One region of the Staphylococcus sp. MZ3 genome, then DNA from elsewhere that is predicted to be linked to it. Evidence: predicted binding sites of a transcription regulator. Region 1 holds the regulator's gene; each other region holds the start of a gene.

Region 1 (11,039 bases):
CATTAATGCGCTCTAAGTCATAATCAATACCAGCTTCATTGGCAATGGCTAACGTATGCAGTACCGTGTTTGTTGAACCACCCATAGCCATATCAAGTGCAAATGCATCATCAATTGCTTCGCGAGTAACGATATCACGTGGTTTTAAATCATTTTTAATATTTTCAACTAATTTAAAAGCTGCTTGGCGAATCATTTCTCGTCGCTGATCACTGACTGCAAGTGCAGTACCGTTGTATGGTAATGCTAGACCTAAAACTTCCATCAAACAGTTCATTGAATTTGCAGTAAACATCCCAGCACATGAACCACAAGTAGGGCAGGCATTTTGTTCCATATCTAAAAATTCTTCTTTAGAAATCGATCCTTCTTTAAATGCGCCGACTGCTTCAAACATTGATGAAAGTGTTAATGCTTTTCCATGTGCAGATAAGCCAGCTTTCATTGGTCCACCAGAGCAAAAGATAGCTGGTACGTTTGTCCTCATGGCTGCTAAAATCATACCGGGTGTAATCTTGTCACAATTAGGAATGTAAAATACGCCGTCAAACCAATGAGCGTTAATTACAGTTTCAGCTGCATCTGCAATAATTTCACGTGATGGTAGAGAATATCGCATTCCGATATGTCCCATAGCTATTCCATCATCAACACCAATTGTATTGAATTCAAATGGAATGGCACCGGCTTCTCTAATTGCTTCTTTAGCTATATCTGCAAGCTCTCTCAAGTGAACATGTCCAGGAACAATATCAATATAAGAGTTACAAATAGCTACAAATGGTTTGTTCATATCAGTTGGACTTTTTAGCGCGCCCGTGGCATGTAAAAGACTTCTTGCTGGTGCTTGGTGATCTCCTTTTTTGATCATGTCGCTTCGCATAGTAAATTCCCCCGTAAATTTTAATGATTAATCATGTTTTATAGTAATAAAAATAAGTAATTGAAAGATAAAACATAAAAAAACGTCCCAATATTATTGGGACGTTTACAAGTCCCATTCAAACAGAAATAGGACTTAAAGCGTTTAGTAAATATTTACTAACGTTCGAGTCCTAAAGAGTATAATAAAATAATAATATTTGAAGTTGTCGGTTGATGTTCAGTATATTGATTAAGCATTTTATTATACTCCTTCCGTGAATGGTATATATCACTTTAATAGTTAGAATTGTCTAAAAATTTGATAAATTTAATTTACTATATCTGCTTTAGTATGTCAACAAATATTTTAAATTTTCTTACAATTAACTTTGAAGAGATAATCTGTTTCAAAGATAAGAAATTTAAGTTGAAATTTGTTACAATATAAAGGTTAAATATAAAGTTAGATACGATTGAACAATGGATAATCATTTTTATGAATGAAAAGCATAATATAGGAGAATCAACATTGATAAAGATAAATAATTTAGATGAAATGAATCAATTTGCTATATTTTTAGTTGAGCAATTGAAAAGTGGTGATTTGATTTTACTTAACGGAGATTTAGGAGCAGGTAAAACAACGTTAACGCAATTTATAGGAAAAGCTCTTGGTGTAAGACGTACGATTAATTCCCCGACATTTAACATCATTAAATCATATAGGGGTAAAAATTTAAAATTGCATCATATGGATTGTTATCGCTTAGAAGATTCTGATGAAGATTTAGGATTTGATGAATTTTTCGAAGATCAGGCAATTACTGTTATTGAATGGAGTCAATTTATAAAAGATTTACTTCCAGCGACGCATTTATCTATTAATATTTCAACAATATCTGAAAATACAAGACAAATTGAGTTGTTCGCGCAAGGAGAACATTATGAACAAATTAAGGAGGCAATTATTCATGAATTCGCTGCTCATTGATACATCGAATCAACCATTATCAGTAGCATTGATGCAAAACGATGAAGTTTTAGCTGAAATAACTACGGATTCTAAACAAAATCATTCAGTGCAATTAATGCCTGCGATTAGTCAGCTATTTGAGCAGAGCAAAATAGCTAAACAGCAATTAGATGCGATTATTGTTGCTGAAGGTCCTGGTTCATATACTGGCTTACGTATCGGTGTTACTGTTGCTAAAACATTAGCGTATGCGTTAGATGTTAAATTATATGGTGTTTCATCATTAAAGGCATTGGCAGCAACAATCGACCATACTGATAAATTATTGGTTCCTGTGTTTGATGCAAGACGACAAGCAGTTTATACAGGCATATTCCAGTGGCAAAATGGTCAATTAGTGACTATTTTAGAAGATCAATATATGTCGATAGAGGCATTGCGAGCTTTTTTAGAAGATTTAAACCAACCATTTATTTATATTGGGAAAGATACTATAAAATTACAAGATGAATTACAAGGTGAAGTGATTGCGCAGCTACCAAATGCATCAGTCATGTATCAATTGATAGATAAACCTTCAGACGTACATACATTTACTCCTAAATACCATAAATTAGCTGAGGCGGAACGAAATTGGATCAACAGTCAAAAGAACAATTAAACATTAGAGAGATGACTAAAGAAGATGTGCCACAAGTCTTTGATATTGAGCGTCGGAGTTTCAATGACAGTTCTTGGACAATTGACGCATTTTATCATGAAATAGAGCAAAATAACTTTGCGAAATATTTTGTCTTAGAATTTGAACAACAAATTATTGGTTATTTAGGTTTATGGATTGTTATCGATCAAGCTCAAATTACAACAGTTGCAATCGATGATAATTATAGAGGCTATGGTTTAGGTCAAATGCTTTTAAAATACGGAATAAACTATGCAAGTCACACTTGTGATGTGATGAGTTTAGAAGTAAGAGTTAATAATAAAGTGGCACAACATGTATATGAAAATTTAGGATTTCAATATGGTGGTAAACGTAAAAATTATTATGGTGAAGGTGAGGACGCAATGGTTATGTGGGTGAATTTAAATGACTAAAGATATATTAATACTAGCTGTTGAAACAAGTTGTGATGAAACAAGCGTTAGTGTTATAAAAAATGGCAGAGATATTTTATCAAATACAGTTTTAAGTCAGATTGAAAGTCATAAACGATTTGGCGGTGTCGTTCCCGAAGTGGCAAGTAGACATCACGTTGAAGGTATAACAACAACAATAAACGAGGCTCTAGTGGATGCCGATGTATCAATAGAAGATATTGATGCCATAGCGGTTACAGAAGGCCCTGGACTTATTGGTGCGTTACTAATAGGTGTTAATGCAGCCAAAGCATTGGCATTTGCTTACGATAAGCCACTTATTCCTGTTCATCATATTGCAGGACATATATATGCTAATCACATAGAAGAGCCATTAACATTCCCGCTAATTGCACTTATTGTTTCAGGTGGACATACTGAATTAGTTTATATGAAGGATCATTTATCATTTGAAGTCATTGGTGAAACACGAGATGACGCAGTAGGTGAGGCTTATGATAAAGTGGCACGAACAATTGGTTTAAATTATCCAGGTGGTCCACAAGTTGATCGGTTGGCTGCTGAAGGTGAAGATACTTATTCATTCCCTCGTGTTTGGTTGGATAAAGATAGTTATGATTTTAGTTTTAGTGGGTTGAAAAGTGCCGTAATCAATCAACTTCACAATCAACGACAAAAAAATATTCCAATCATTGAAGCTAACGTAGCAACGAGCTTTCAAAATAGTGTTGTAGAGGTGCTTACGTTTAAAGCTATTCAAGCTTGTAAAGAATATGGTGTTCAGCGATTAATTGTTGCTGGTGGCGTGGCGAGTAATAAAGGATTACGTCAATCTTTAGCGGATCAATGCAAAGTCAATGACATTCAATTAACTATCCCAAGTCCTAAATTATGCACAGATAATGCTGCAATGATAGGCGTTGCCGGCCACTATTTGTATCAGCAAGGTCGATTTGCTGATTTAGCATTAAATGGGCACAGCAATATAGATTTAGAAGAGTATTCTGCAGAATAAAATAAACGTCAGTTATTAACATGATTACGATGAACATTATTGAAACTGTTCATAGTCTTCTGTCATGTGATAGCTGACGTTTTTATATTTAAAGTTAAATGCTAAATTTTCGGGACATTATCTTTTGCTCGTTCATATATTTTTGCTGGAAATGAAGTGATTTTTAATAATTCGATGGCATTACGTGTATTTGCTTTGCCAGGCTTAATTTTGTAATCAAAATGTATGTTATTATTTTCTATTACCTCATTGAAATGATAATTTTCATAACGTTGTTTTAAGAGTTCAGCCAACTCAATATCATGTGTTGCTGCAATAACTCTAAAGTTAGATTTTTCATGTAAAAATGATAGTACTGATTCTGAAGCGGCAATTCGTTCAGTTGTGTTGGTACCTTTAAAAATTTCATCTATAAAGCAGTATATTTTTTGATTATCTGGAATTTCAACAATACGCTTAATAGATTTTAATTCAGCCATAAAATAACTATCGCCTGATAACACATCATCGGCATTTGCCATTGACGTGAACACAATTCCAGGTTGATATACAAATTTGCTTGCGGTAACTGTTTGTATAGCCGATGCAAGAATAATGTTTATTGCTATGGATTTCATAAATGTTGATTTACCCGAAGCATTAGACCCAGTTAACAGTATATTTTGTGATAGTGAGAAATCATTGGCTACTGCATCTGCTATGAGTGGATGTGTTAACTCAGAGAATACTATGCCATCATTTGAATCATCAATTTGTGGTTCAGTATAACATTCTAGCGTTCTAGGATACATTGCTAATGCATAATGATTATCTAATTCAGCTATGTAATCGAAACAATTTTTAAGCTCATTCATATGTGTTGTATAGCTTTTTTGAATTGAATGAAATAAAACATAATCAAGCATGAAAATAAGTTTAACTAGTTTAATTACCATAGCTCCGATATCTTCATCATTAACTTCAGCTAAAACACTCGTTAAATGACGTGCTGTTCTAAATTGCTTAAAATTGACTTCAGGTTGTGGAGCATGTTTAATTTTTGAGATAGTATAGCCTTGTTTTAAAACATTGGATGCATAAAAGATAGATTTTAAGTCATCCTCATATGTACGCTTTAAAGTTGCTGATAAAATGATATTAAATAGGCAACTCATAAGAAATAATAAAATACCAACTTGTGAATTAATAAATATAACTGCAAATGAGATAACTGGTAAAAACGGGCATAGAAACAATATATTTTGACGTTTTACAGGTGTGATTTGGTCTGGAAATGTTGGATAAACAGTTTTACCAATCAAAGCTAAATGATATGTTACGTTTTTTCTAAATTCAGCATTATCATTAAATAAACTAAGTAATGATTTGTTCGTAATTGAAAGCATTCCACGTAAACAGGCATATAGTTTCATTTCACCAATAGCTGTTAAATTATAATTCATCTTATGAAAGATTGCATTCATATTTAAGTCGGACCAAGTTTTATCATCAACTAATGAATGTGATTCAAATTTTTCCTTGTAGAGCTTATACTCATAGTCGAAATGTGAGTTCGGTCTGATAAAAGCTTCTAATGGAGAAATCGTTTGCCATAATGTTTCCATAGATTTTAATAGACGTTGACGACTCATGTATCGTCCAACAATTCCTATTACAGATGTAAGTAGAATAATTGCTATAACAAATATTAAAAATGTTTGATTTGTGCTCATAAGTATCTCCTTATTTATTTTTAATAATAATAAAAATATACTTCAATATTATTATTATTTCATAAAGAAAATGTCTTAACAATGAATTTTGATAAAAACAATGTCAATAGAGAACATGCGTACTTATCAACAAAGAGTGAATAACTTGTGGATAAAAGGTGTTGATAACGTCATTTATTGTGGATATCAGGTGGGAAAACAGAAAATAAATGATTGATTAGTGTTAATTTACTTGTGGATAACTAGGATAACTCTGTGGATAGCTATAATATCAGCGTTTTTATTGTGAATAAAAAAATTTAAAATTTGTAAAAAAATAACTCTAACTATAGCGATTTTACAGTTAGAGTTATGTATATTTTTATAGTTTTTGTTGTAATTCTTCCCATTTAGACATAGCGTGTTCTAATTTTTGTTCGCTATCTTGTTTTTGGATAGCTAATTCGTTTGCTTTTTGTGGATTGTTATAAACTTCTGGTTGGGTTAATTGCTCGTCTATTTGTAAGATAGTAGTCTCTAAAGTTTCTATTTCATTTTCACACTCGGATATTTGTCGTTCAAGTTTGCGTTGTTCACGTCTTTGTTCTTTTTGGTTATGATACGACGATTGTTCCATAGACTTTTCATGTGCTTGTACGTTAACTGACTGTTCTTCTTGGTGCGCTTTCAACGCTTCCGCTTCCTCAACTTTTTCAATGTAATATTGATAATCTCCTAAATACATCTTTCCGCCATCAATTGTTAAATCAAATACCTTGTTTGCTAATTGGTTAATAAAGTAACGATCATGGGAAACAAATAGTATTGTTCCTTCAAAATGTTGGAGTGCTTGCTCTAACATTTCTTTTGAATCTATATCGAGGTGGTTGGTAGGTTCATCTAAAATAAGTACATTGTCACGTTGCAACATAAGTAGTGCTAGTTGTAAACGTGCTTTTTCACCACCAGATAAATCATTAATTATCTTTTTAACATCGTCTTGTACAAATAAGAAACGACCAAGAACTGCACGAATATCTTTTTCATTCATTAACGGATATTGATCCCACACATAATCTAAAATCGTTTTACTAGATTTAAATTCTGCTTGTTTTTGATCATAATAACCAATTTGTAAATTTGCGCCGAAAGTAATATCGCCATTAAGCGCTTTTTGTTGATTAGCAATAGTTTTAATTAAGGTCGATTTTCCAATACCATTTGGCCCAATGATTGCTATATGATCGCCTTTAGAGACCTCTATACTGATAGGTTTGGTAATTGCAGTTTGATAACCGATTTCTAAATTTTTTACATGCATGACGTCATTACCTGTATTCCGGTCAAAGCCAAATTGAATATTTGCACTTTTGGCATCTAACATTGGTTTATCAATGCGTTCCATTTTTTCTAAAATCTTACGTCTACTTTTTGCCATTCCACTTGTTGAAGCACGGGTAATATTTTTCTCAACAAAAGTTTCTAATCGTTTTATTTCTGCTTGTTGACTTTCATATTCTTGCATTCGTTTTTGATAATATAAATCCCGTTGCTGTATAAATTCCTCGTAATTACCAACATAGCGTTTGACATCACCTAAAGCCACATCATAAATTTGAGTAACTATTTTATCTAAAAAGTAACGATCATGGCTGATGATGACGATTGCACCTTTAAAATAACGTAGATAATCTTCAAGCCACTTTGTCGTTTCTAAATCTAAGTGGTTAGTAGGTTCATCTAAAAGTAATAAATCAGGTTCGTTTAATAGCATTTGAGCTAAAGATAAACGTGTTTTTTGGCCACCGCTAAAATCATTGATAGGTTTATTGAAATCTTCTTCACTAAAATTTAACCCGTGAAGTACTGTTTTAATTTTACTTTCATATTGATACCCTTCTAATTGTTCAAATTGATTCGATAAAGATTCATAACGGGACATATGTGTTTTATATGTATCACTATCGTAATCATTTGCATGTTTTGATAACCAATCTGTTTCTTCTTTGATTAAGCTTTCCATTCGTTTAATATGTTCAAATGGTTTTGACATTTCTTCAAAAACTGTTGCATTAGAATTTAAAGTCATTTGTTGAGTTAAATAACCTAGTTTTAAGTTTTTAATTTTTGACACATTTCCAGAATCATAGTTTTCTACGCCAGCTATAATTTTCATCAATGTTGATTTACCGGCGCCATTTCTTCCTACGATACCAATTCGTTCACCAGTTTTTACTTCAAAATCAACATCAGTAAATATATCTTCACCATCGAACGATTTTGATATATGATTGAGTTGTAAAAGTATCATTCGATCTTCACCTTTCGTCTTTCTCAAATTTTATTAACTTATGAAAAAAGTCGTAATTATTACATTAATAACCATTTTACAGTATAAAACGCCGTCTTGAAACTAAGATATTTATTTTTAAAATTCAATAATGTATAATATTTAGGTATTCATTGTAATCAATTATTTGTTTTTTAATAATCTAACAATTACGCTCTAACTCGTTTGAATACATAGATATAATTCATTCAAACACGAAGGAGGAAATAGCGAATGAGTGACCAAGTTAAAATTCCTCGAGCAACTTTAAAACGTTTGCCGTTATATTATAGATTTGTCAGTTCATTAAAATCTAAAGGTATAGATCGTGTAAATTCAAAAGCGATTAGCGATGCGTTACAAATTGACTCGGCAACAATTCGTCGTGACTTTTCATATTTTGGCGAATTAGGTAAAAAAGGGTACGGATATAATATAGATAGTTTATTGGATTTCTTTAAATCTGAACTAAGCGAGAGTGACATGATCAAAATCGCAATTGTCGGAGTTGGGAACCTAGGGAAAGCTTTGCTCACATATAACTTTTCAATACATGACGATATGACGATTACAGAAGCGTTTGACGTAAAAGAAGATGTTATTGGCCAGAAAATAGGGAACGTTATTGTTAAAGATAACGATGAATTAATAACAACATTGAAGAAGGAAGAAATAGATGTTGTGATTCTAACTACACCAGAAAGAGTTGCACAGAAAGTTGCAGATGAACTCGTCCAAGCTGGTGTGAAAGGTATTTTAAACTTCACTCCTGGTAGAATTAATACGCCTTCAGATGTGCAAGTACATCAAATTGACTTAGGTATAGAATTACAGTCGTTATTATTCTTTATGAAAAATTACAGTGAATAAATGTGATGTTAGCTTTGAATGATTAACCTTGTTATATCTTTAATTAATTATAGAACAGTCTGGGACTAAGTATGTCTCAGGCTTTTTCTGTTATGTTTGAAAATGAAAGGAAAAACTGTTGTGTTGATAAATATAGTATAGGTTAATAAATTAACACGTAGAGATATAATGATGAATCGTAATTAATCGCCTTCCTTATATGAATATAATATAAATATCAAAAATATTGTGTATAAGGTTGAAAACAAGAAAATCATCACCTATAATACATACTAAACTTATCGGAAATGAGAGGTTAGGATTATGTGGATGATTTTTAGTGGCTTAATTGTCGGGGGACTCTTAGGTTTTGTCATGCAAAGAACAAGATTTTGTTTAACAGGTGGCTTTCGAGATATGTATGTGCAAAAGAATAATAAGATGTTCTATGCATTATTAATCGCTATTACTATTCAAAGTATAGGATTATTGATTTTGACGGCAACAGATATTTTACAAATTCCTGCACATAGTTTTCCAATATTGGGAACAATTATAGGTTCTTTTATTTTTGGAATTGGAATAGTATTGGCTGGAGGATGTGCAACAGGTACTTGGTATCGCGCTGGTGAAGGGCTAATTGGTAGTTGGATTGCATTAGTATTATATGCTGTTACTGCAGCAATCACTAAAACAGGGATTTTAAAGCAAGTAATGGATAAAATTAATCAACCAACGAATGTAAATAGTGATATGTCTCAAACAACTGGCATTCCGTTTTGGGGATTAGTCGTTATATTAACTATAATCACCATTTTTCTAGTTGTAAGAACACTCAATAATAAGAAAGTTCGAGTTGCTGTTCCAAAACTAAAGCAACGTTATACAGGTATTAGATATTACCTTTTCGAAAAACGATACCATCCATTTATTGCAGCAATTGTAATTGGACTTATCGCACTCTTAGCTTGGCCAATGAGTGCATCAACTGGAAGAAATGACGGTTTAGGTATAACAACGCCATCAGCAAATTTAGTACACTTTTTGATTACAGGTGAAACTAAATTTATTGATTGGGGTGTCTTTTTAGTTCTAGGAATTTTCATTGGTTCATATATTGCAGCTAGAGGATCAAGAGAATTTAAATGGCGATTGCCAGATAAGATTACAATACGAAACAGTGCTATTGGTGGCATATGTATGGGATTTGGTGCGTCAGTTGCTGGTGGTTGTTCTATCGGTAACGGTTTGGTTGAAACAGCAACGATGACTTGGCAAGGATGGATTGCGCTAGCATCAATGATAGTTGGTGTATGGACAATGAGTCATTTTATCTTTGTTCGTCCAATGAAAAAAGTACAACAACAATCTGCAAAGGTTAAACAGCAAACGCAAATAGTATAGAAGATTATTATGCAAATGATGTTGATCAAATAAAAGTGATTGGAAAAGGAGAAATAATTATGATACACGAATTAGGTACAGTAGGAATGGTATGTCCATTTCCGTTAATTGAAGCGCAAAAGAAAATGGCAACATTGCAATCTGGAGATGAATTAAAAATTGATTTTGATTGCACGCAAGCGACGGAAGCTATTCCAAATTGGGCAGCAGAAAATGGATATCCTGTAACAAACTATGAACAAATTGATAATGCTTCATGGACAATTACAATTCAAAAAGTTTAACGTTATCATTTTAACAATAAAATAGATGTTAGATTCTATGGCTACTTCCGCTAATTTAAAAGTGAGTAAGTAGTCTTTTTTGTTTTAGTTCATGAAATCACTTTTATATAGTGTGGCACATTTTATCCCAAAAGATGTAATAAAACTTAACGCATTTTTGCTTTTTATAAATTGTCAGATTATTATGAAAACAAGGGAGTGGTAAGTATGAATCTTAACGATACGATATTTATGTTTTTGTGTACATTATTAGTTTGGCTAATGACACCAGGATTAAGTTTATTTTATGGTGGATTAGTTCAATCTAAAAATGCGCTTAATACTGTCATGCAAAGTATGGCAGCAATTGTGCTTGTTACATTTGTATGGATAACAGTTGGTTTTACAATTAGTTTTGGGAATGGGAATTTATGGTTCGGAAATTGGGAATATACTTTTCTTAATCATGTAGGTTTTGCGACTCAAGAAGATATTAGCCCACATATTCCTTTCGCTTTGTTTATGTTATTTCAAATGATGTTTTGTACGA
Region 2 (11,039 bases), 340 kb from region 1:
TATGTTGACACTATTTAGAGGTGGTCCAACGGTTTGGATATCAAATGAAGATGCTGAAAAACACGATATCCAAGATAATGATTGGCTAGAAGTGTATAACCGTAATGGTGTTGTAACGGCAAGAGCAGTTATTTCGCATCGTATGCCTAAAGGTACAATGTTTATGTATCATGCACAAGATAAACATATTCAAACGCCTGGGTCAGAAATTACAGATACACGTGGTGGTTCACACAACGCGCCGACTAGAATCCATTTGAAACCAACACAACTAGTCGGAGGATACGCACAAATTAGTTATCACTTTAATTATTATGGACCAATTGGGAACCAAAGGGATTTATATGTAGCAGTTAGAAAGATGAAGGAGGTTAATTGGCTTGAAGATTAAAGCGCAAGTTGCGATGGTATTAAATTTAGATAAATGCATAGGATGCCATACGTGTAGTGTGACATGTAAAAACACTTGGACAAATCGTCCAGGTGCTGAGTACATGTGGTTCAACAACGTAGAAACGAAGCCAGGTGTAGGGTATCCGAAACGTTGGGAAGACCAAGAACACTACAAAGGTGGTTGGGTACTAAATCGTAAAGGGAAACTTGAATTAAAATCTGGAAGTAGAATTTCAAAAATTGCTTTAGGTAAAATTTTTTATAACCCAGATATGCCATTAATTAAAGATTATTATGAGCCATGGAACTATAATTATGAACATTTAACAACTGCGAAATCAGGGAAGCATTCGCCAGTTGCTAGAGCGTATTCAGAAATTACAGGGGATAACATTGAAATTGAATGGGGACCTAACTGGGAAGATGACTTAGCAGGTGGTCATGTTACAGGTCCAAAAGATCCTAACATCCAAAAAATAGAAGAAGATATTAAATTCCAATTTGACGAAACTTTTATGATGTATTTACCACGTTTATGTGAACATTGCTTGAATCCAAGTTGCGTTGCATCGTGTCCTTCAGGTGCTATGTATAAACGTGATGAAGATGGCATTGTATTAGTTGACCAAGACGCATGTCGTGGATGGCGTTACTGTATGACAGGTTGTCCATATAAGAAAGTTTACTTCAATTGGAAAACGAACAAAGCTGAAAAGTGTACATTCTGTTTCCCGAGAATCGAGGCGGGTATGCCTACGGTATGCTCTGAAACTTGTACAGGACGTATGCGTTACTTAGGTGTTTTATTATATGATGCAGATCGAGTTCATGAAGCGGCTTCAGCAGTAGACGAGAAAGATTTATACGAAAAACAATTAGATATATTCTTAAATCCATTTGACGAAGAAGTCATTGCTCAAGCTGAAAAAGATGGTATTGGTTATGATTGGATTGAAGCTGCACAAAACTCTCCTATTTATAAGTTAGCAATTGAATATAAACTTGCATTTCCGTTACATCCTGAATTTAGAACGATGCCGATGGTTTGGTATTGCCCACCACTTAGCCCAATTATGAGCTATTTTGAAGGTAAAAATACAACTCAAAATCCAGATGCGATTTTCCCAGCCATTGAAGAAATGCGTTTACCTATTGAATACTTAGCTAATATTTTCACTGCAGGAGATACAGAGCCAGTAAAAGGAGCCCTACAACGTATGGCAATGATGAGAAGTTATATGAGATCTCAAGTTACTCAACAGCCATTTGACACGTCTCGATTAGAGCGATTAGGTATAACCGAGCGCCAAACTAAAGACATGTATCGTTTATTAGGACTAGCTAAATATGAAGATCGATTTGTTATTCCAACATCACACAAAGAAACCTATTTAGATACGTATCACGCACAAGGTAGTACAGGATACAATTACGGCGGCGAGCATTTTGGAGATAACTGTGAAGGCTGTGGCGTTGCAGTAGGTTCAGGGAAAACTGGTCAAGAAATTTATAATGAGAATTTCTATGGAGGGATTTTCCGTGATTAATTTCGATAATTTTAAAAAATATCAAGAAAGTTTTGGATATATGGCACAACAGTTATGCTTTCCAGAAAAATTAACTTTTCATCCAAAAACTTTTGAAGAAACAATTTCGACAGATCATCCAGCATATGAAGATTTAGTAGCATTTAGAAATGTAATGATGACATTTTCATTATCAGAAATCAAAGCGATTTATACAGATACATTTGATTTTACGAAAAAAGCACCATTATATATGACGTATAACAAATTTGATACGCAAAAAGAACGTGGGCAAATGTTAGCTAAATTAAAGGTATTATATGAAATGTTTGGACTAGAAATGGTAGATAATGAACTTTCTGATTATCTACCGTTGATGCTTCAATTTTTGCAAGTGGCAGAATGGCGAAATGATCCAAGAGCTGAAGAGAATATTCAATTAATCATTATGATTATTGAGGATGGAACATATGTGATGGCGAATGCACTTGGTGAAGATAACAATCCATATGCCTATGTGATTCAAGCACTTAGAAAAACATTGAAATTATGTTTGACATCACCAAAAGGAGTGAAACATCATGCTTAATCAGTTTTTATGGGTTATATTTCCGTATTTATGTTTAGTTGTCTTTGTCGCAGGTCATATTGCACGTTATCGTTATGATAAATTTTCTTGGACAGCTAAATCTAGTGAACTAATAGAAAGAAAAAGATTGATGTGGGGAAGTTTATTATTTCACTTAGGTATTATTCCAGTGTTTTTTGGACACGTAGTTGGATTGTTAATACCGAAATCATGGATGGATGCAGTGGGTGTGTCTGAGCATTTATATCATATAGGCGCTGTTTATATTGGTAGCATCTTTGGTATAATAACTTTGATAGGGATGTTTTTATTAACAGCGAGACGTGTTACTACGAAAAGTATTCGAAGATTAAGTTCAGCGTCGGATATATTTGTAAATTTCTTATTATTACTTATCGTATTTATGGGATGTTACGCAACATTAGTAACCAATATACAACATCCAGATTTTAACTACAGAACTTCATTATCAATTTGGTTTAGACAATTATTTATGTTAAAACCAGATGCGTCATTGATGAGTGGTGTGCCGATTGCATTTAAAATGCATATATTGTTAGGTTTCACTATTATGGCTTGTTGGCCATTTACACGTTTGGTACATGTTTGGAGTGTACCTTTGACATATATAAATCGCAGATATATTATTTACCGTAAGAATAAAGTGTAAGCATAAGAGGTGAAAGGATTTGACACCAGAAGCAATAATTGAAGATCGTAGATTTCAAGAGACATTAGATAAAATACGCAAAGAAGAGGGTTATGATTTTGCGGCAATCGCTTTCTATGAATCTAACAAACCATCATCTCCAATAAAATGGCACTATGTTTCAGGTAATAAAAATAATCGATTTAAATTGATTATTTTAAGAAAAGGTCGTGGATTAGCTGGAACTGTTATGAAAACAGGAAAGCGTATGGTAATAGCCAATGTTGGTTTAGCTTTAGGGCCTGAAGAAAAGATTGACTATCCAATTTTATTGAGCGAATCATTAACAGCAGTTTTAGCAGTGCCGCTTTGGTATAAGAATCAAGTGTATGGCGTACTATTATTTGGTCAAAGAGATGGTCGTCCTTTACCAAAAATATTTGATAATGATGATATTCAACGTAAGTTTGGTATTTTCAATGATGATAAATAATGAGATGAATTAGGGTGTAAGTCATGATTAATGAGGACAGTATACAGTTAGATACTTTATTGAAAAAATATTATGAGCATTCAATCGAAAAGATAGTTTTTGCTGATGATAACGGCAAAATTATTGCAATGAATGATGCTGCTAAAGATATATTATCTGAAGAAGATAATTACAGTGCTGTGGCGAATGCGATTTGTCACAGATGTGAAGGGTATACAAATGCCTATGATGTACAATCATGTAAAGACTGTTTCTTAGAATCGATGCAAGTACAAGCTACGAATTTCCAAGTATTTATGAAGACGAAAGATCAAAAAGTGATGCCATTTACAGCAACATATCAGTTGATTGATCAAGACAGGGGAATTCATGCATTTACGCTTCAAAATGTTTCATCACAAATTGAACAGCAAGAGAAATTACATCAACAACGTATGATGCGTAAAACAATCTCAGCCCAAGAAAATGAAAGAAAGCGAATTTCAAGAGAGTTACATGATAGTGTGATTCAAGAAATGCTCAATGTAGATGTTCAATTGAGATTATTAAAATATCAAGAAGATACAACTAAGCTTTTGGAAGACGCAGAAAATATTGAATATATTGTCGCTAAATTAATTGATGATATACGTAATATGTCGGTTGAATTAAGACCCGCTTCTTTGGATGATCTAGGCCTTGAAGCAGCTTTTAAATCATATTTTAAACAGTTTGAAGAAAATTATGGAATAAAAATCATATATACATCAAATATTAAAAATACCCGCTTTGATAGTGATATTGAAACGGTTGTTTATCGAGTAGTACAAGAAGCTATTCTAAATGCGTTGAAATACGCTGATGTAAATGAAATAAATGTAGGTATCCGTCAAACTGGGCGCCATTTGGTAGCAGAAGTGATAGATGCGGGAAATGGTTTTGATCCAAGTTCTAAGCCTAAAGGTTCTGGACTCGGTTTATATGGAATGAATGAGCGAGCTGAGTTAGTCAGCGGTAGCGTCAATATTGAAACGAAAATTGGTGAGGGTACCAATGTTACATTGAACATTCCAATTTGAAACATACATTGGGGGAATAAAATTGAAAATAGTCATTGCCGATGATCACGCTGTTGTCCGTACGGGGTTCTCTATGATTTTAAATTATCAAAATGATATGGAAGTTGTTGCAACGGCTGCAGATGGCGTCGAAGCTTACCAAAAAGTAATGGAATATAAACCTGATGTGTTACTAATGGATTTAAGTATGCCACCAGGTGAGTCAGGTCTTATCGCTACGAGTAAAATTGCTGACAGTTTTCCTGAAACTAAAATACTAATACTAACAATGTTTGATGATGAGGAGTATTTGTTCCATGTGTTGCGTAATGGTGCGAAAGGTTACATATTGAAAAATGCACCTGATGAACAATTATTGTTAGCTATTCGAACTGTATATAAAGGTGAAACATATGTAGATATGAAACTTACAACATCTTTAGTGAATGAATTTGTATCTAATTCAAATCAGGACACTGCAAACACATCAGATCCTTTTAAAATCTTATCAAAACGAGAACTAGAAATATTGCCACTTATTGCCAAAGGTTACGGGAATAAAGAAATTGCAGAGAAATTATTTGTATCTGTGAAAACAGTAGAAGCACATAAGACGCATATTATGACAAAGCTTGGCTTAAAGAGTAAACCTGAGCTAGTTGAATATGCATTGAAAAAGAAATTATTAGAGTTTTAGAGTTTGAAATTAATATAATTCAGTATAAAAGCGCGAGAGGAAATGATTATCTTCTGGCGCTTTTGTATGTTTCGAAATATATTTTTTATAAATCGAATGGAACTTAATCCTTCTCCTTTCGGTAACCTATACTAATTCGCTTTGCAAAGGTATAACTTTTAATATAGTTATTGATTTAGAGAATAAATGATTAGTTTTCTACTTTGAACAAGTATTTTAGTTGGTGTATTCAGTGTTGTAGCATCTGTATGAGGATTAAAAATTGTCGCTTTTATTCACATTGCTCAAAAAATAATTAACAGCTTCTGAAATGTATGATGCTAAATTTTGATTATCATATGAATTAAAGTAATCTTTGAAACGCGTATCATCTTCATATGTTTTAGCAATACAGCATAATGTTTCATCATCAAAATCAGCGATAGTGTTCATAAATGCCTTCCACTCAAATACGAGATCACTACAATCTTGGATTGGATAATGACTCAAAGACATATGATTAAATTTATTGAAGATAGTTGTCAATTTATGTCTGATATCCTGCGATTGTAAGCTGTCTTTACGTCTAATAAATGATTGATATGCTTTCGTATGACCATATTTTATAGATGCTTCTTTATCATATTGTGACTGTAGTGTCTTGTTTAAAATGCTGGTATCTATTAGAGAGAGTCCTTTAATAAATTCACATACAGAGCGTCTAATTAATTGTAAGTCAGAAATCTTTTTATCTAACTTGCTTATTTGCTCTGATAATAACTTTCGCAATTGTTCATTATCATACGAAATGTATTGTTTTATTTTAGCGATATCAAAATCAAAAGACTTGAGTATTAAAATCTTTTGTAATTTTTCTAAGTCTTGCTGTTTATAAACGCGATAATTTTTATCATTTTTATCTGGAACTAATAATCCTATTTCATCGTAATAATGTAAAGTTCTTTTAGTTACACCTGTAATTTCAATAATATCTTTTAAAGTGAATGTGTATGCCAAAATTCAGTCACCTCATTTATTATTTTTTGTGCTGGAAGTGTTGTAGCAACTTCAATAGGTATGTTTGTTTTTTGTAAAAAGTATTTTACCAAGTGATAGCCACATGCATACCCGGCAGCATGAGATAGGCCAACGATAGGCCTACCTTGAAGTTTATTAATATCATCACCATAGAGATAAGGCATCGATTCAAATATATGCTTTAAATGTAAATGATTATAAATAGTATTTTTAATTTTTACGTTATCACGACTCCAATTAGTATTTGTTACCCACGGTCCAATATGCGCTTTACCATACAATGATTCTACATAGTTTTCAGCTAATCCTTCTGCAATAATCAATTCAATCAAACTTCCGCCATCCCAATCAATATATTGATAGCGCATATTATGATTTACTTCATGTGCAATTAAGCTTTTCATAGAATTAATTGTACTTGTACTCGGCACTAAATAAATCATAATATAACCTGGTATGCCACCATCACCACCGCGATTTTTATTTAGATACATAAGTGGTTTTTGGCTATCTCCAAGTAATACTGTGAAATGATAGTTAGAAACTTGAGATGAGATACTATAATTTGAAAATTGATCTATAGCAACTTTTAAATATTTTTCGCAATTACTCCAGAAATCATTATTCAGGTATTGTATTGACATTTGGTCAGTTTCAACCAGTTCTTTGGGAGACTTTTGAAATGCATCTAAAAAATGATTTGCATTCATTGTCTGTTTGGCATCATTATAAATAGGCATATGTTGTGCCTCAAATTTCTTTTTAAAAGGTACTAATATTTCTTTAGTGAAAATTGAATCACGGTCGTTTATTGGTGCCTTGAGTATATTCTTATAGACGGAATCTGATCTAATAATATTGATTTTATACATGATAAACCTCCTTATGTTGTCAGCATAAAGGATAACGTAACGTGATTTTCAAGCAGTAATTGTAACTAATTGAAAAAAATTAAGAAAAGTATGTGAGTGTTCCTAAATAATATGATTAAAATGATGGCGAATAAGTGTCTAAAAGCATCTTAAAGGGACATTGTATAGGGTAAATCACTTCATAAATAAGGGAAAATCCTTATGTTCACTTTTTCACAATCATAATAAAATATATATGTAGTCAATACTTTGTCTATATTGAATGTTTTCATATAAATGAAAGCATTTTTAAATAACATTGACCTCTAATATATAGGCAGAGTATTGATATCTATTAAAAAATAAATGATTTTGATGAAGGTGAAACGTATGTACAAAACAAAAGGTGGCTTTCAACTTACATTACAAACATTAAGTTTAGTGGTTGGGTTTATGGCTTGGAGTATAATTGCGCCATTAATGCCCTTTATTAAACAAGATGTCAATGTTACTGAAGGTCAAATATCAATCATTTTAGCGATACCAGTTATTTTGGGATCGGTGCTCCGTGTGCCATTTGGTTATTTAACAAACATTGTTGGCGCTAAATGGGTATTCTTTACTAGTTTTATCGTATTGTTATTCCCGATATTTTTCTTAAGCCAAGCACAAACACCGGGTATGTTAATGGCGTCAGGATTTTTCCTTGGTGTAGGTGGTGCAATTTTCTCAGTTGGTGTTACATCAGTTCCTAAATATTTCCCTAAAGAAAAAGTAGGTCTAGCAAATGGTATTTATGGTATGGGAAATATCGGTACAGCAGTTTCTTCATTTTTAGCACCGCCAATTGCGGGTATTATTGGTTGGCAAACAACTGTTAGAAGTTACTTAATTATTATCGCTTTATTTGCATTAATTATGTTTATTTTTGGTGATACACAAGAACGTAAAATTAAAGTGCCATTAATGGCACAAATGAAAACATTATCTAAAAACTACAAATTATATTACTTAAGTTATTGGTATTTCATTACTTTTGGTGCTTTTGTAGCATTTGGTATTTTCTTACCTAACTACTTAGTAAATCATTTTGGAATTGACAAAGTAGATGCTGGTATTCGATCAGGTGTATTCATTGCGCTGGCAACATTCTTAAGACCAATAGGTGGCATTTTAGGTGATAAATTTAATGCAGTTAAAGTATTGATGATTGATTTTGTTGTTATGATTATCGGTGCCATTATTTTAGGTATTTCAGACCATATCGCATTATTCACTGTAGGCTGTTTAACAATAAGTATTTGTGCAGGTATTGGTAACGGCTTAATCTTCAAATTAGTACCATCATACTTCTTAAATGAAGCGGGATCCGCAAATGGTATCGTATCAATGATGGGTGGTTTAGGAGGATTCTTCCCACCACTAGTAATCACATACGTAGCTAATTTAACAGGATCAAGTCATTTAGCATTTATTTTCTTAGCGGTATTTGGATGTATTGCATTATTTACCATGCGTCATTTATACCAAAAAGAATATGGCTCATTGAAAAACGGTTGATATGTAATACATGACATTCATTTAGTTAAATACAAAGCCTTAATATCATGCGCAATATTCGTAGCATGACATTAAGGCTTTAGTAGTGTATTCATTTTAAATTTAACTATGAAATTGGAATAGACGTTGATGAAGTAGTTTCATTGCTTGGTTTGATTTTAGGCAAGGTAATGGTTAATAACCCATTTTCAAAACTAGCAGTAATATGTTGCTTATCAACAGCTTCAAAATCAAATTGACGCATTAATGATTCGAAGTTACGCTCATCTAAAATGAGTTGTTCAGATTTGTGTTTTGCGCTTCTAGTAGCTTGAATAGTGAGCGTATTATTATTGAAATCGATACTAATATCTTCTTTATTTACACCTGCTAGTTCAGCTTCTAAGTAATATAATTCGTCTGTTTCATATATATTCGTTACAAATGAAGGTGTTGAAAAGTAATTAAATACTTGTTTACCTAAATCTTTAAATGTATCACTTGGATTACCGTTAAAAAAGTTTTGATTCTCGAATTGATTGAAGTTCAATATCATCACTTCCATTATAGAAATTTGTATTACAAAGCCATTATATGAGTAGTATTAAAAAAGTTAAAGTAAAAGGGGAGATAAAAAAGTAATAAATGGGTAGATTTGTGCCTGATAAGGAATCAGGGCAAAAGAACTGAGCATCGAGATTTATACAAGCAATAAAGATAATGAATAAACATATCGATGCATACTTCTGCCCATCACCTTATGATAGGGAGTTACTTTTTGTCGGAATAGTCAAAATTTTTAGAAACAAAATTCCGCAAATTATTAATTATATCTGATGCTTCTCGTTCTGAAATGTTGAATTCATTAAAGACCTTAACAGAAATTTCAGCAAGAGGGCTTTTTATTGCTTTACCTTGTTCTGTTAGAGAAATTTGTAGGTTTCTTTCATCTTTCTCTTCACGTGTTCGAACAACGTAATCTTTCTTTTCTAATTTCTTTAGTAATGGTGTCAGTGTTCCAGAATCTAAGAATACACGTTCACCTAATTTTTTGATGTTAAGTTTTTCATCATTTTCAATCGCCATTAAAACAATGTAACCAGTATAGGTTAAATCATATTCCTTAAGATAGTTTGTGTATTTTTTAATTATTTCTTTTGAAGAAACATAAAATAAAAAACACAACTGTTTGCTAAGATAGCTGTTTTCTACATACATCCAATCACTCCTTGTTAAAATAAACAATATTATGAAGTGTAATAGTTGTCAAGTACTGATTTCATCGCAATTATTGAATTGTCTATAATTGAATTTAAATGTTAAATAATGCAAAACATATCGATATCTTAGTATTTTCATCGGTAATTACTGATATGACTGATTTTTTAAATTGAAAAAAATGTAATTGTATCATCCTTAATTGTTAAAAGTAGTCAATTATTTTGATAGATAGTAAAATGAAATTTGTTATTAAATTTTTTAAAAGCATCGTGTATGTAATTCGATTTCTATAATAATATTGAGAATAAAAAAATTTGTTACAATCTGGTAAAAACTCTTTATTAAATAAATTGATTCGTTCATACTGAATAGATAAGCAAAAAGGAGTTACATAATGAAGAAGAAAAAAAACGCGATTAAAGTTATCATTATATTATTTATTTCATTAATTGTTGCAGTAGCATTTTTCTTTGGTCTGAAAACATATCAAGGCCATAAGAATATTCAACTAATTGACAGTTACTTGGAAGAGAAAAATCTAAAAGATAAAATTAAATCAGAAAAAACAGAGTATAGTGCTAAAAAAGGTCTTTTCTATAAGGAAGTTACGTTTAAAGATGAACCTGGTGTAACTTATGTTGTCCAACCAATCAGTACTAATAAAGGATTATTTGTTGAAGGCTTTGATACAGAGACTAAGAAAAGTTTGAAAACTGCAAAGCATAAATATTTCAATCAAAATTATAAACCATCAAAATAGTGAAACGTTAAACTGGTGAAGCAGTTTAGTGCCTTCAATTTTAATTATTTGAGGTAAACAGTTTTTGTATGGAAATTAGTGATTTTTGACATCTATAAAAGATAAATATTTTAATTTTTTATAGATAATTATCAATTTTCTGATATAATTGAGTGATGTCAGATGAAGGGGAGTTTGTACTATGGCTCTATTCAAGAGAAAAATTAGCCTACCTATGCAAGTTGTTATTGCATTAGTGTTAGGTGTTGTCGTAGGACTTTTATTATA
Region 3 (11,039 bases), 1.0 Mb from region 1:
TACAGGATTTGATGTTTCTGCAACTAAATCTTTATGCACATAAAACTTACGATCTACATTCGCTGCGCCAATACAAACAATAGGATAATCTTCATTTAAAACATATGCCTTTCCCATAACATATTCCTTTTGTATTAATCCTGAAATAATGTTTGCTACGCTGGGTCTAGATAATCCAATTGCCTCAGCAAGTTCACGTTGTGAAATAAACGGATTATCTTTAATTCTTTTTAAAATTTCTTTCTCAGAATCGCTCATAACATCCCTCCTCATATTGACTTAAAATACTTGAATCAGTGAATTTACAAAAATATCGTAGCATGCTGTTATTTCTGTTGTAAACGCTTACATTTGCCGTTATATCAATGATATTTGTTTATAAAATACGCATAATTTCGTAAAAAGTAAGTTCATTCCATCGTGTAAAAGGTACTTGAGAAAATGATAAATGTTTATACAGTATGATATTTGTCGACAATAAATTATGACATTTTTATGTCTTATATTTTTCTATAAAAAAACGTGACTCATTATCGATTTTTTCATCGACTGAATCACGTTACTATGTTTTATTTGTTTTTACTATTCAATATGATGATGCTATGCGTCAACTGCACCTCGATTAATCATGTCTTGCTTAGTAACAATTGGATATTTTTTAAATACGATTGAACCAAGATAACCTGCAAGCGCACCTACAATCGCCATTACTACACCATAAATTACAATAGTCATTGGATGATTAAATCCAAACATTACTAAAAATCCTGCAATCGGTGTAGCTGTACCTGTCGCATCGTTAATTAAACCTGACATAGCAATAATTAAACCAGCAATCGCACCACCAAAGAAATTTGTAATATAGATTGGAATTGGATTGGCTGATACAATATCTGCTTGTGATAAAGGTTCAATACTTACTGCAATCGTAGACTTACGATCACCTAATTTTAAGCGATGGAATAGCGTCCCATTCATAAATGCCGAACTAAATGCTGCCATGGCACCAATAGCCATAGGTACACCCGTTAAACCTAATAATGCTGTCAATGCCATTGAACTCAATGGCGCTGTGCCGACAACCGTGATAATACCACCTAAAATGATACCCATGATAATTGGATTCGTATTCGTACTACTTTGGATAATATCACCAATTCGAATCAATGTACTATTCACTACTGGCGTTAATAATACTGCAATAAGACGAGCTAATGGCGCTAAGATGACAATCGATCCAATTAAGTCGACACCATCCGGCACATATTTCTCTGTATATTTCATCACATATCCAATCATATAACCCGCAAAGAAACCTGGTAATAAATCCATACCACCGCACGCGGCTGCTATAACTAATGCATATACTGGTGATACACCGATAGCTAATGCTGTTAATCCAGCGGCAGCGACACCACCTAGACCTCCCGCAGCGTCTCCTAGCTCTTCTAAAAATTTAATACCGAATACTTCGCCACCAACATATTTATTAAATGCTTCCACTAAAAATGTTGCGATTGCTGCATTAGCTAATGCTCCCATGGCACGCATACCATTAGGTGCTTTATATGTAAATAATGTAAAAATCACTAAGACCAAAAATAAAAATAAAGTACCTATCATTAAATCCATAACCATTGACCCCCATTACGATAATTTTATATTCAATCCCCATATTTAAATATTGAATACTTAGAGGCCATTTTACTACAAAAAATATTATATTTCACGGAATATTTCTAATTTTCGATAATAATTATTATTAATTGAATGTGAAAGTTTATTCAAATAATACATAAACATAAAAATACCGGCACATGATGTACCGGCTTAATAAAACTATTCTACTGTTTCATTTTCAAGATTAAGGACGCCATCTTTCATATGATATGAACGATCACAATATGCTTTAAGTCGTTCATCATGTGTAACAATAATACATGCTTTCTTTCTTTTTTTGGCTTGATCACGTAGAATTTTAATGACTTCAATCGCATTTTCAGTATCTAACGCCGCGGTAGGTTCATCCGCTAAAATAATCGACGGATTCGTATATAACGCTTTGGCTATCGCCACACGTTGTTTCTGACCACCTGAAATTTCTGAAGGTAACTTATTAAGCAATGAAGTTAGACCTAATTGTGACATAAGTTGCTGATAGTCTTCATTAGACATAACATTCTTATTTTTCTTTTTCAATAATGTAAATTGTTGCTTTACCGTTAAAAATGGTACAAGGTTTGTAGCTTGTAAAATAAAACCTATTTCAGACATTCTAACTTTTGCCAATGCTTTTTGCTTCATTGTCGTAATATCTTGGTTATTGATTAAAATGTGCCCAGATGTCGGCGTTTGTAAAGCACCTGCCATAGTTAGAAATGTACTTTTACCAGAGCCAGAAGGTCCAACCAATGCTATAATATCACCTTTATTTATCTCAAAATTTGTATCTTTAACCGCTTCAATGTTACGATTCCCATCTTTAAATGACTTTGTTACATTTTCAAATTTCAACATTTGCTACACCTCCTACCCAATCGCCTTTAACGGATCTATTTTTCTAATTGTTAAAATGGAGAATAAACTTCCTAATACAGAGACAATCATTAACACAATTGCAAATACGAGCAATGTTAGTACATCGAATTTGACAGGTACTGCATCAGGTAAAAATGCACCTGTAACGCCTGTTAACAGTAAGCCAAATGCCGTACCAAATAATGCTAATATGAGCGTCTGCGAAATAACTACGTTCGCTAAATAGCCATTCGTAAATCCTTGAGCCTTTAATATGCCAAATAAACTTGTTTTTTGTAATGTCATGACATATAAGAAAATGCCTATAACTGTAGCTGAAATGACAAATAAGAATGAAATCATAAAGTTTAATGTTAAGTTCTGTGGTTTATAACCTGGTAAATTTTCAATAAAGTCATTAATACTTACCGCTTCAAGCTCTTGGTTTAATTTTTTGTCTTTCCAATTTGTATCACGTACAACAACTGCATTAATTTTATCTCCAGTCAATCTAGGATTGATCTTGGCAATGGTAGCGTCATTCGTGAAAATGACTGGTGACGCATTATATTTTGCACTTTCTGTAAAACCTACGATATGCAATTTTTCATCTGATTGAGATAGTGATAATGTGTCACCAATTTTAAATCCTTTATTTTTAAGCGTTTCATCAGCTAACACTTCATTATCTTTAGTCGCTTTATGCCCTTCTATTAAACTCGGAACTAAAAATGATGACTTTTCAACACCGAACACTAAAACATTGTCTTTTTGATGGCCATTAGACACAATTTCCCCTGTTTGCTTCAAAGTAGCTTGCTTCTTGTATTTATTTTCAATATCTTTCTTGTTAAAAACAGATTGTTGCACAGTTTGATTGGCATCTTTATTTAGAACAATGGCATCTGCTTGCCACTTATCAATGCCTTCTTTATTCATATTGATAAGACCATTCGCCAATCCAGATAATAAAAATAGCAAGTAACTAATCATCGTTAACACACCAATAATTAGTCCAAACTTCAATTTGTTGCGCCGTATTTCATTCCAAGCTAAAAACATGCATTTCTCTCCCTACTACTATGATTTAAACATTGTTTATATTCTTAGATGCACGTACGTCGTGTTGCGCTCTGTAATGTTATACATACACTTATCCTTCATTATACCCGAACTTTTTATATTAAAAGCAAATTTATGGAAAATGCAATTAATTGTCTATTATTTTTGTACGGTACATTTAAAATTAAGGATCAATTTAAAAACGCCTACATATACCTTTAAGTACATGTAGACGTCCAATTCATATATTATTTAACTTCGCCTGTTTTAGGATCGAATTGCTTAATAGCATTTTTACGTAATTTATCTTTTGCTTTGTCACTTGCTTTATAGTTATTGTTGTAAATCGTAGCTTCCCAACTACCATACATTGGGTTAGGGAAAATGATATATTTCTTACCGAAATCGTCTTTATGTTTTTCAATTAATGCTTCACGAGATTCAGCTGTAGCTTCTTTTGGATCTGTAAAGTCTAATAAATTATCTCCAAATAGCATGACAAGTTTATGATCCTTTTGAACCATTTGTCTGCGTGATTCTTTACTCTTATCATCTTTACCTTTTAGTAAAATATGACTCTTCTTAGCTTGAGGGATACCTTGTTGTTTTAAGTTCTTTTGTGTTGCCTTTAAATCTTTTTCTTTATCTCTATCAGAAATATAGTAGATATCGACACCTTTTTTGTCAGCATATTTCAAGAATTCTTTTGCGCCATAGACAGGTTTAGCTTTAGCAGCTTGTACCCATTCATGCCAACCTTCTGGGAAAGGTTTATTATGTATTGATGCATAGCCTTGATATGGAGAATTATCTAAAACTGTTTCATCTAAATCCAAAGCAATAGCTAACTTATGTTTACCTTTATTCTTTTTAATCTCTTTATCTAACTGTGTCTTTGCACTGTTATAACCTTGTAAATATAATGCTTTTGCTTCAGCTGAATTTTGATACCAAGCCACTGCCATAATATTTTGATTACCAAGATTCGCCTTTTGTGATGCTGGTATAGAAGCTTGTTGCGTTTGTTGAACTTCAGCAGAACTTTTGGCAAACGCTGTAGAATTTGTCGTTTGTGGTGCTGAAACTGTAACCGCTACCGATAATGATGCTATTGCAATATACTTTGAAATTTTATTCATCTTATCACCTCATGATTAATATTTAAAATACAGTTAAAATTATAAATGCATTTATTTAATATTGCTATACTATGAAAAGATATTTAATATTATTTCTTGAAAAGCTAACAAATATGTGAACATTTCATATAAGCATGATTTAATGGGAGACCTATCACATGAGAGAGATTTGTGATTTATCACGTAATAAACTTAAATTCATTTGAGTGACTAGGCCTTCCTATCAGACATATTCACTCATCCACGTATCATTATGTGTACAGTGTGCTATCTCTTATTTACCTATTGGAACAACCATAAACTCATCCATAGTTTACCTTTTATAAATAGCAGTCCTCACTCATACAATTTCTCATAAAAATCACAACGCTCCAACGTATTTCCAACTTACTTTCACCTATTTTAATTCATAAAAACGACACTTTAATTGTCATTATCCAATAATAGCAAGACGTTATTATTGCAATCTTTTTTATAAAATAATAGAATCATAGTATTGTCATTTAAAGATAAAGTAAGAACGTTTTTATTTTTCAGATTTTTTAAATTATTATGAATATCTAGTTTTAGGAAGGAAATTACATTGAAAAAACAAGTTATTATTTCGGGCCTCATGTTATTTTCACTATTTTTTGGAGCCGGAAATTTAATATTCCCGCCCATTCTTGGCCATACAGCGGGTCAAAATATGTGGATTGGTATGCTAGGCTTTGCCCTTACAGGCATATTACTCCCCTTTATTACTGTTATTGTTGTTGCATTTTATGATGAAGGTGTTGAAAGTGTAGGCAATCGTATACATCCATGGTTCGGGTTTATTTTTGCTGTCGTGATTTACATGTCTATCGGAGCATTTTACGGTATTCCACGTGCTGCAAATGTCGCGTACGAAATTGGTACAAGACACATTTTACCTGTGCATAACCAATGGACTTTAATTATATTCGCAGCAATCTTTTTTGCCATCGTTTACTGGATTAGTTTAAATCCATCGAAAATCGTTGATAATTTAGGTAAATTATTAACACCATTATTACTATTAATGGTCGCTCTATTAAGTATTGCTGTCATTTTCAACCCTGAATCTGCACTAAGTGCACCTAAGGATAAATATATAACACATCCTTTCATTTCAGGAAGTTTGGAAGGCTATTTTACAATGGATCTTGTTGCTGCGTTAGCTTTTTCCGTAGTCATTGTCAATGGCTATAAGTTTAAAGGCCTCACAGATCGCATGAAAATTTTAAAATATGTCTGCTTTTCAGGTCTTATTGCAGCCATATTACTTGGAATGATTTACTTTGCACTTGCATACGTTGGGGCATCAACGGCTCCAGGAAACTTTAAAGATGGTACAGATATATTGACGTATAACTCATTACGCGTATTTGGTTCATTTGGCAACATAGTATTTGGTATGACAGTGATACTTGCATGTTTAACAACATGTATAGGACTCGTCAATGCTTGCGCCACATTTACTAAGAAACACGTACCTAAGTTTTCTTATAAAATATTCGCACTTATTTTCTCTATCATAGGGTTCTTATTTACAACACTTGGTTTAGAAATGATTTTAAAAATTGCTGTACCATTGTTGACATTAATATATCCCGTGTCGATTGCACTTGTACTCATATCATTTGCTAACATGTTTAGCACATTCAGATTCAGTTGGGCCTATCGACTCGCAACTGTTATTACATTGATTATTTCAATTTTACAAATACTAAATAGTTTCAACTTATTACACGGTGTTATTTTGAAATCGTTTATGATGTTACCTTTAGCAGATATCGATTTAGCTTGGCTTGTACCATTCATGCTCTTGGCAATAATAGGTTTCATCATCGATGTAGTTATACGCCGTCCGAAACAAGCGACAACTTAATAGACGCATAATCTCCTAGTAATGATCGTCGCATAATCTCCTAGTAATGATCGTCGCATCATTACTAGGCTTTTTTATATGAAATTCATGGATTTTCAGCGATACTGTCTGTCTATTGATTATTTTAAAATAATTGATTTGCCAAAAAATCCTATCAGTTATTCAAAAATATTAGTTTTTAAAATTAATTTTGTGAAATTATTCACAAATAAGGCGATTCATAGTATACTCTGATTAACAAATGAAAAGTGAGGATGTCATTGTGAAGGAGAAACATATTAAATGGGATAAGATATTTTATGGGGACGACTGGGTAAATAACGTAGTCGAAACAATAAGAACAAAAGATATATTACAAAGCGTTTATTTAAAACGTTATTTATTACGCGCGATGATGGCAGGATTTATTATCGGGATTATTACGGTCTTCGTATTATCAGTTAAAGCAACACACGAACCAGATTTACCGCCAGGCATTGTGAATATGGCCAGTGCCATTACATTCAGCTTTGCGTTAGTACTCATTTTATTTACAAACTCCGAACTACTAACCAGTAACTTCATGTACTTTACTGTAGGCCTGTATTATAAAGTAATTAAACCAACTAGAGTATTGAAAATATTTTTATTATGCTTTGCAGGAAATATTTTAGGTGCTGCTATTTTATTTAGTTTCATGCGTTTTTCAAATGTAATGACGCCAGATATGTTAAATCAGTTATCAGCAGTTATAGAGCATAAAACGTTGTCTACTGGTTTTGTAAGTATATTAATGAAAGCGATATTCGCCAATTTCTTTATCAATATTTCATTAGTTATTGCCATGCAAATTGACGATGTACTTGCAAAAATGTTTGTCATGATGTTCGGTGTTACCATATTCGCCTTTATGGGTTATGAACATGTCGTTTACAACAGTTGCTTATTTATGGGTGGTTTAATTTATCAAGTTGATACATTGCACTTCATACCAGCTATTTCGAATATCGCTGCGGCTTTTATCGGTAACTATATTGGAGGCGGACTCATTATAGGTTTATTCTATGCTTACTTGAATGATCATCATCAATTTTATAAAAATAATTAACTATATTTGAACAATGCGTTAGTCGATGCCTTTAATATTTAGAAGTGCATTGTCTAACGTATTTTTTTAAGTTCGTCAATGGTTTTTATCCGATGCTATGAGCATTATCAAATACAAAATGCTCTCTTAAAAGCAGTTATTGACTGAAAATCTACTTCTAAGAGAGCACTTTATTTAATTACTTAAGAAATCTTGAAATTTCAATATACGATGTTTATGATAAGTCGCTTATTTCATCTTTAGGCTTGTTATTAGTAAGGAGTTTAATACCACTGACTAACCATAAAGCAAATGTAATTATGTTACCACTTATTACAGCTCCAATAATCAACAATATACCACTCATTTTTTTGTTTTTAGATGCTTTAAACATACCGATTGCACCTAAAATAATTGAAATGATTCCAAATATGAATAGGGATAAGAATAATACAGTGAAAATTGCTGCTGCTGTTTCTGCATCAACTGGGTCAACCTCACCATTAACTGTTGTTGACACATCTGTAGTCATTACACCTGATGCTGCTAAAACCATCAATAGTAAACTAAATACCGTTGCTAAACCCTGAATCACAATTCCTATTATTGTCATTATTTTGATCGATTTTTCCATTGACTTACTCCTTTATTATTATTTACAAACTTACGTTTGTGTTCTTATATATAAATGTTTAAATTTATATCGTGTTTATTTTAAAAATTATTGTCGCTAAAGCTCATTTATTTTTTGAAGCTGGTTAAAAGTTTTAAAGAAAGCATACGTTAATCTTTTTCCACTTCTACATTTTCATCTTCATAATCTGCTTTATGGTCTTTCATATACTTAATTGGGTCTATTTCTCTATTGATTTCTGCCTTACCATCTTTTATTTCATATGCGAAATAATACATTTTTTCACGATCTTTATATAATTGAATACCAATAACAATGACTTTACCATCTTTATAAACATGTGTATTACTGTCTTCTTGTTTAATGTCTGTTTTAATAGTGTTTTGTACTTTCGAGGCAATTTTATTCATTTGATTCTGTTCTTTGTACACTTTATCAATATCTTTTTGATACTTTTCACCTTTATTAGAACAACCTGCCAATATAATTGCTAACATTAAAAATACTACCAATATTCTTTTCATCATTTTTCTCCTTAGATGGCTGTCATTTTCCACACACTACAATACTGATAATACGCTTTATCATTGTGATGTTTGAACAATGTTTTGCCAATTGTTATCAACTTAAAATTCGTTTAAATGTTTGACGCAAGATTTTGATTAATTATGATATTAAAGTCTTCTTAATATAAACATCTATTTCAGTGTTAATTTACAACTATCTACTGAAAATTATGTCATCATAATAAATTATGCAATAACTATTTGATACCTTTACATTGCTATGTATCTCTAAAAATTGCCTCCTATATATTTATTTAATTCCCAAATATTTAACTATTTATAATTATAGTAAAAAACATTTTAATAGTATATACTTTTCTCATATTTTTTTGATATAAGTTTTAAAAAATAAGTCGATGTGCATCAACTTTATAAAATACACTACAATAACCTTTTCAATTAATGGCAATTTTAAATTTATATCGTGATTTATTAATTAGTTAAACTCATTTATCCATGATGTATGGATACCGATAAGCTAATTGACTTTTTAAGTTGCAAATAATCTTATCGTTTACCTTCTTCTTTGAGTCAAATGTAAAACGAGGGTGATTTTGCACAGCCTTCTATAACATATATGCTACTCTTGGTCTTTAACATACTTCTCTACTTCTCGAATTTCTTCCATTTCATATTCCATATCTGGTAAAATACCAAATTTTTTGTACATATAGTAGTTTTCCTTTCCTGATGGGCCAAAACCTAATTTAATCCAATCTATATAATCAAATGATACTTTTAAATTTCCCTTTCTTGTAAAGTCAAATTCACATGATGTCCACGGTTCTAAATCTTCTTTTTTAAAAGTTTCTCTTAACTCATCAAACATTCGATAAACTTTAAACCATGAATTCTTAAAAATATCTTTTGAGACATTGCAATCTTTAGGAATATCTGAATAATAATTCAAATCTTCACTTCCTGGTTTAGTATAATTAAAAACAACCTCTCCACCTTCATCATCTACGTAGGCAATTGTATATACTTTTTCCCATTCTACTGGTATCATTCCACTGATTTCATTTGCAATTTCATTGTACATTTGACTTAGCTTTTCTTCGAAAGTCATGTTATCGCCCCTATAGTTCAGCTTCATCTTGCTCTTTAATATATTGCTCGATTTCTTTAACTTTATTAATTTCGTATTCCATTTCTGGTAAAACACCAAACTTTTTATACATATAATAGTTTTCACGGCCTAATTGATCAAACTCTGTATTTATCCAATCAATATAATCAAATGAAACTTTTAATTTACCTTCGCTTGTAAAATCAAATTCACATGATGTCCATGGTTCAAGACCTTCTTTTTTAAATAAATCCCTCAAATTCATAAACAAGTAATAAAGATTCATCCATAAATCATCAAATATTTCTTCTGAAATATTATAATCTCTAGATATATCCGTGTAATAATTCAATTCATCGCTACCTGGTTTAGTATAATTAAAAATGACCTCTCCACCTTGATCAGTTACATAGGCAATTGTATATATATTTTCCCATTCTACTGGTATCATTCCACTGATTTCATCTGCAATTTCATTGTACATTTGACTTAGCTTTTCTTCGAAAGTCATGTTATCGCCCCTATAGTTCAGCTTCATCTTGCTCTTTAATATATTGCTCGATTTCTTTAACTTTATTAATTTCATATTCCGTTTCTGGTAAAACACCAAACTTTTTATACATATAGTAGTTTTCCTTTCCTGATGGACCAAATTCTGAATTCATCCAATCAACATAATCAAATACAACATTCAATTTACCATCTCTTGTAAAGTCAAATTCACATGATGTCCATGGTTCTAAATCTTCTTCTTTAAATGCGTTTCTTAACTTCTTAAACAATCTATATAAATCCGTCCACAAATCATAAAATACTTTTTCAGAGACATTATACTCTCTAGGGATATATGTGTAATAATTCAAGTCCTCGCTACCTGGTTTAGTATAATTAAAAACGACCTCTCCACCTTGATCATCTACATAAGCAATTGTATATACTTTTTCCCACTCTACCGGTATCATACTGCTAATCTTATTCGCAATCTCGTTGTACATTTGACTTAGTTTTTCTTCGAAAGTCATATTATCTCCCCTATAGTTCAGCTTCATCTTGCTCTTTAATAAATTGCTCGATTTCTTTAACTTTATTAATTTC

The links. Region 1 encodes Rex, which represses fermentation and respiration genes when NADH is low (regulators of the CRP and FNR family bind a similar motif). Its sites were predicted from a motif close to TTGTGAAATATTTCACAA; they were not measured.
Region 2: KI230_RS12010 (nitrate/nitrite transporter) is a predicted target of Rex. The motif match lies at 7,475-7,492, and genes of this name have one in related genera.
Region 3: KI230_RS01440 (formate/nitrite transporter family protein) is a predicted target of Rex. The motif match lies at 6,800-6,817, and genes of this name have one in related genera.

The regions. Positions count from the first base shown of each region.
Region 1 covers NZ_CP076026.1:2,087,465-2,098,503, reverse strand. The annotation lists gene ilvD (dihydroxy-acid dehydratase) at 1-883, opposite strand, end outside; gene KI230_RS10265 (hypothetical protein) at 1,201-1,356, opposite strand; gene tsaE (tRNA (adenosine(37)-N6)-threonylcarbamoyltransferase complex ATPase subunit type 1 TsaE) at 1,394-1,855, shown strand; gene tsaB (tRNA (adenosine(37)-N6)-threonylcarbamoyltransferase complex dimerization subunit type 1 TsaB) at 1,836-2,498, shown strand; gene rimI (ribosomal protein S18-alanine N-acetyltransferase) at 2,471-2,935, shown strand; gene tsaD (tRNA (adenosine(37)-N6)-threonylcarbamoyltransferase complex transferase subunit TsaD) at 2,928-3,953, shown strand; gene KI230_RS10240 (MutS family DNA mismatch repair protein) at 4,055-5,665, opposite strand; gene KI230_RS10235 (hypothetical protein) at 5,754-5,882, shown strand; gene KI230_RS10230 (ABC-F family ATP-binding cassette domain-containing protein) at 6,027-7,955, opposite strand; gene KI230_RS10225 (redox-sensing transcriptional repressor Rex) at 8,208-8,843, shown strand; gene KI230_RS10220 (YeeE/YedE family protein) at 9,147-10,226, shown strand; gene KI230_RS10215 (sulfurtransferase TusA family protein) at 10,286-10,510, shown strand; gene KI230_RS10210 (ammonium transporter) at 10,718-11,039, shown strand, end outside.
Region 2 covers NZ_CP076026.1:2,428,706-2,439,744, reverse strand. The annotation lists gene KI230_RS12055 (nitrate reductase subunit alpha) at 1-391, shown strand, start outside; gene narH (nitrate reductase subunit beta) at 381-1,940, shown strand; gene narJ (nitrate reductase molybdenum cofactor assembly chaperone) at 1,933-2,508, shown strand; gene narI (respiratory nitrate reductase subunit gamma) at 2,501-3,178, shown strand; gene nreA (nitrate respiration regulation accessory nitrate sensor NreA) at 3,198-3,650, shown strand; gene nreB (nitrate respiration regulation sensor histidine kinase NreB) at 3,674-4,708, shown strand; gene nreC (nitrate respiration regulation response regulator NreC) at 4,731-5,384, shown strand; gene KI230_RS12020 (MerR family transcriptional regulator) at 5,640-6,380, opposite strand; gene KI230_RS12015 (DUF2268 domain-containing putative Zn-dependent protease) at 6,359-7,273, opposite strand; gene KI230_RS12010 (nitrate/nitrite transporter) at 7,643-8,812, shown strand; gene KI230_RS12005 (Hsp20/alpha crystallin family protein) at 8,919-9,347, opposite strand; gene KI230_RS12000 (MarR family winged helix-turn-helix transcriptional regulator) at 9,563-10,009, opposite strand; gene KI230_RS11995 (DUF3139 domain-containing protein) at 10,407-10,772, shown strand; gene KI230_RS11990 (cation:dicarboxylate symporter family transporter) at 10,954-11,039, shown strand, end outside.
Region 3 covers NZ_CP076026.1:323,877-334,915, reverse strand. The annotation lists gene KI230_RS01470 (carbohydrate kinase) at 1-258, opposite strand, end outside; gene KI230_RS01465 (PTS sugar transporter subunit IIC) at 601-1,590, opposite strand; gene KI230_RS13725 (hypothetical protein) at 1,541-1,681, shown strand; gene KI230_RS01460 (ABC transporter ATP-binding protein) at 1,840-2,517, opposite strand; gene KI230_RS01455 (ABC transporter permease) at 2,530-3,579, opposite strand; gene KI230_RS01450 (5'-nucleotidase, lipoprotein e(P4) family) at 3,828-4,718, opposite strand; gene brnQ2 (branched-chain amino acid transport system II carrier protein BrnQ2) at 5,302-6,609, shown strand; gene KI230_RS01440 (formate/nitrite transporter family protein) at 6,872-7,696, shown strand; gene KI230_RS01435 (DUF4064 domain-containing protein) at 7,911-8,309, opposite strand; gene KI230_RS01430 (DUF4467 domain-containing protein) at 8,459-8,833, opposite strand; gene KI230_RS01425 (antitoxin YezG family protein) at 9,456-9,944, opposite strand; gene KI230_RS01420 (TIGR01741 family protein) at 9,955-10,455, opposite strand; gene KI230_RS01415 (TIGR01741 family protein) at 10,466-10,966, opposite strand; gene KI230_RS01410 (TIGR01741 family protein) at 10,977-11,039, opposite strand, start outside.